2 regions of the Lysinibacillus sp. fkY74-1 genome follow, and region 1 is predicted to be linked to the other one. Evidence: predicted binding sites of a transcription regulator. Region 1 holds the regulator's gene; the other holds the start of a gene.
What was found. The regulator LexA, encoded in region 1, represses DNA repair genes until DNA is damaged. The targets are predictions, from matches to a motif close to CGAACATATGTTCG.

Region 1 (2,413 bases):
GATAGTCGGAATAGTTGTCTTATTAAAGCGTAAACAGGGAAGAAAAACACCTATTCCCTTTGGCCCATCAATTGCATTAGCCGCTAATATTGTTTATTTCTATGGAGATTCGTTCATCAAGTGGTACTTAGGTTTTTGGTAAGTATTTAATCTTCAATTTTGTGGAGGGGAATCAAGTGAAGCCGATTATTGGAATTACAGCTTTTGTAGAAGATGATTTATCAGCTCATTTAAATGCTGCTTACAGCAAAAGTATTATTGAGGCGGGCGGTATCCCCCTCATTATTCCGTTAGGGGTTGAGGAAGATGCTGCACAAATTTTAGCCCTTACGGATGGCTTATTGCTATCGGGAGGCTATGATGTACATCCTTTTTTATTTGGAGTGGACCCTTCACCAAAGTTAGGTAAAATTCATCCAGCTAGAGATGCCGTAGAATTAGCATTAATTGAGGCTGCATTTTTACGAAAAATGCCTATTTTCGGTATTTGTCGGGGTATCCAAATATTAAATGTTGCATTAGGCGGGACGTTATATCAGGACATTGATAGTGACCATTATAGTACAAAGCTTATTAAACATATGCAACAGGCCGGTAGATCAGTAGCAACGCATTATGTACAAATTATTGCGGAGAATTTATTAGCCACTATTCTGGAACAAGAGAAAATTGCCGTCAATTCTTTTCATCATCAATCAGTGAATGTACTAGCGGAGAATTTAAAAGTTGCAGCGAAATCAAGTGATGGCATTATTGAAGCGGTGGTACATGAGGAATTACCATTCTGCTTGGCTGTCCAGTGGCACCCAGAGGAATTAGCTATAGCAGGAGATCCGCATGCACAAAAGCTATTTGCAGCGTTTATTGAAGCGAGCATAAAATTTAAAAAAGAGGCTTAAAAGGCCGTTGTCAAAAGAATCCAATAGTTTATGGATTCTTTTTTTGCGTAAAAAAGAGGATTTATGCTCAGTGAAGGAACACAATCCTCAAACCCTCATTTAATTAATGTACACGGCGATACAGACCAACAACTTGTCCCAAAATGGATACTTGATCGACGATAATCGGTTCCATTGATGAATTTTCAGGCTGTAAACGGAAATGGTTTTTTTCCTTAAAGAATCGTTTTACAGTAGCTTCATCTTCAGCTGTCATGGCTACAACAATGTCTCCATTATTAGCCGTTGATTTTTGCTTCACAATCACTAAATCACCATCTAAAATTCCTGCTTCAATCATCGATTCACCCATAATTTCTAGCATGAATAACTGATCCTCACTCGTGCCATATGTATCAGGCAGTGGGAAATACTCTTCAATATTTTCGATAGCTGTAATAGGAGAACCTGCTGTAACCTTCCCTACAAGTGGTACATGGATGACGTGTTGCTTTTGGATGGATTCTTCAGGTTCAAGAATTTCAATAGCACGTGGTTTTGTTGGATCTCGACGAATAAAACCCTTTTGTTCTAATCGAGCCAAATGACCATGAACAGTTGAACTTGAAGCAAGTCCAACAGCTTCCCCGATTTCACGGACTGATGGCGGATACCCTTTAGCTCGTACCTCGTCTTTAATGAACGCTAAAATGTCCTCTTGTCTTTTCGATACTTTTTTCATGATTGCTCACCTCTTTTTTCTAATATCATTCTTCTTATTTGATAGTATAACAGAATGCGAACACGTATGCAAACATAGGTTCGAAAAGTGTTTGACAAAAACGTTTGTTCGCTTTATTATGGGAACATATATTCCGAACAAACATTCTAGAAAAGAGGTTATAATGATGAAATGGTTAAAGAAAAATACACATATCACTATATTATTAGGTGCTTGTTTACTCTTCGCAAGTTACCTTTACATCACTGATCCGGGGGATGTTAATTACGCTGAAATTCAAATTGAACATGGGGATAGCTTGTGGTCGTTAGCCGAACAATACCGTGGTAAAATGAGTAAAGAAGATTGGATTAAACTTGTCAAATCAGAAAATGAGTTAGCAGATATTAAAATCGTGGCGGGTAAATCTCTAGTCATTCCAGTTTTGAGTGATCAAGCCAGTCCCATCAAAACCATTGAAATTGCGAGAAACGAACAATGAAAAATAATCAAATGACGGCTGTTGTCTATTGCCGGGTAAGTACTGAAAAAGAAACGCAAAGCTCCTCGTTAGAGCGCCAACAAGAAGAATTAGTGCTCTGTGCTAAAGAGCAAGGCTATGAAGTAAAGGGTGTTTTTAAAGATAAGCATAGCGGTTATGATGTTGAACGCGAAGGCTTACTTGAAATGCTTGATTTTATAAAAGAGAAGGAAGTAAAAGCTCTTTTTGTACAAGATGAAACTCGTTTAGGCCGTGGAAATGCCAGGATGGCAGTATTGCATTTATTACAAAAATCAGCAACAGATGTTTATT
Region 2 (2,413 bases), 510 kb from region 1:
ATTATATCAATTAGAGCTAGAGAAGCAACAGGCGCAGCTTGATGAGATCCGTGGTGAACAAAAGGACATTGGCTGGGGCTCGCAAATTCGCTCTTATGTATTCCATCCATACTCTATGGTAAAAGATCATCGTACCAATGAAGAAACAGGGAATGTCGGAGCGGTAATGGACGGAGATTTAGATCCGTTTATTAATGCGTACTTACGTTCAAAAATTAATTAATATCCATCCCCCAAGAGTTAATCTTGGGGGATTCTTGTAGTTAAAAGGGTGGATGATAGGGGGAGTCTTGACTAAGCTGTTTTCGTTCGTTCATATAATGTTTATAGAGCATTGATGCATTTACAAACTGCTTACTAATAGAAGCATATTGAATAGGTAGCTCAATCTTTTTATCATTTTTTAATGTGACAACACATCCTGTTTTACTAGGTGTAATGTTAGTAATAGCATGGAGTCCTATCCATATATTATGAATTGAATTCGGTGAATAGGTTGGTAGAAAAATGCAAGGAAACCCATAATCAAAAGCCACAACTATTGGTAGCTTATGTTGATTACCAAAAAAACGTTTAGCAGATTGCTTGGCAGCTTCATAGGTGGAGCCTAATGATATACAGGATTTTCTTAGTACATGCATCGGTTTCCGAGTAACAATTAGCTCATTATGTTTGTCAATAACATGAGTAAAAACTTTAGCGTCATGCTGAATAGGTTGTAGCAAGTAAGTGTTAAAGGAAATTAAATAGCCATTAACAAATTTGGTAGTCATAGTGAAAGTGCCTCCCTTTTCTATTGATAATCGTAGTGTAGTACATAATATGAATTTCAAAAAATATACAAAATAATGGAACAAGGCTTATAAATGAATGAAATGCTTAGAGAGTTTGCTTTAAACTTCACGAGTTTAGTAGCTAATTCAAGTTATTTTCAAATCGTAAGCATTGCTTTTTAATTTCAATTTTCATATAATTTAGAAAAGGATCGGGGTGAGATCGTTGGATAAATATTATTCGTACACAGATTTTCTAAAAGCCGTTGGTCATTCAAAAAAAGTTGATGAGGCAGAGAGATTATTAAACGAGATTTATTTAGATTTATTTTTAAATCGTATCCAGCGTATGCATCGACAAGAGCAGCTCATAGTTCTGATAGATAGAGCGCTCGATGATAAAGATGAAAACGCATTTTATCAATACGCAACCGAACTAAACTCCTTGCATCAAACAGAAGATGAATCATACTAATTATTCCGCTCTCCGCGTCTATGGAGAGCGGGATTTTTGTTTTTGGAAATGATAGAGTGGGTGGGGTCCAATGCACTCAATTTATGAAATTGCACTAAAAATGAGAAACGAGAAATTGCGACTACCATTCTATAATTGACTAATGAATAGATAAAGCTTGAAAACCTGTTGAAACGGCTATGATGAAAGTAGAAGGTTGATGGGCCATCTTCCATTTTAGGGATAGAAAAAAATTACAAACATTCGTTCGTTAAATGTTCGATATTTTAATATTGCTATGCTAAAATATATGTACAAATTGGAAAGAAAGGACGGGGACAGGTGTGCAAACTTTTGATTTACAAGCGCCATATCAGCCTAATGGGGACCAGCCACAGGCAATTGCGGAATTAGTGGAGGGTGTGAAGGCAGGCAAGCGTCATCAAACGTTACTAGGTGCTACAGGAACTGGAAAAACGTTTACGATTTCTAATGTCATCCAGCAGGTTAAAAAACCGACACTCATTATGGCACACAATAAAACATTGGCGGGCCAATTATATAGTGAGTTCAAAGAGTTCTTTCCAAATAACGCTGTAGAATATTTTGTTAGTTACTATGATTACTACCAACCAGAAGCCTATGTACCGCAGACAGATACTTATATAGAAAAGGATTCTAGCATTAACGATGAAATTGATAAGCTGCGCCACTCTGCAACTTCGGCATTATTTGAGCGTGATGATGTCATTATTATTGCATCTGTATCCTGTATTTACGGTCTTGGTTCTCCAGAAGAATATCGTGAAATGGTTGTATCGATTCGCACAGGTATGGAAATTGAACGTAATCAGTTACTGCGCAAACTTGTAGATGTTCAATATGAGCGCAATGATGTTAGTTTTACACGTGGAACGTTTCGGGTACGAGGAGATGTAGTTGAAATTTTCCCAGCCTCGCGTGATGAACATTGTATTCGTGTCGAATTTTTTGGGGATGAAATTGATCGTATCCGTGAAGTAGATGCTTTAACTGGAGAAATATTATCAGATCGAGAGCATGTTGCTATTTTTCCAGCATCCCACTTCGTTACACGAGAAGAAAAAATGCGAAAAGCAATTGAAAATATCGAAAAAGAATTAGAAGATCGTTTGGCATTATTGCGTGCCGAGGATAAATTGTTGGA

Region 2: a site for LexA is predicted at 1,485-1,498, ahead of uvrB (excinuclease ABC subunit UvrB). Genes of this name have one in related genera too.

What each region holds. Positions count from the first base shown of each region.
Region 1 covers NZ_CP170173.1:1,187,838-1,190,250, forward strand. The annotation lists gene ACE1MS_RS05495 (prepilin peptidase) at 1-142, shown strand, start outside; gene ACE1MS_RS05500 (gamma-glutamyl-gamma-aminobutyrate hydrolase family protein) at 177-899, shown strand; gene lexA (transcriptional repressor LexA) at 1,003-1,620, opposite strand; gene yneA (cell division suppressor protein YneA) at 1,787-2,101, shown strand; gene ACE1MS_RS05515 (YneB family resolvase-like protein) at 2,098-2,413, shown strand, end outside.
Region 2 covers NZ_CP170173.1:676,185-678,597, forward strand. The annotation lists one part of gene prfB (peptide chain release factor 2) at 1-223, shown strand, start outside; gene ACE1MS_RS03135 (competence protein ComK) at 264-773, opposite strand; gene ACE1MS_RS03140 (IDEAL domain-containing protein) at 1,000-1,248, shown strand; gene uvrB (excinuclease ABC subunit UvrB) at 1,572-2,413, shown strand, end outside.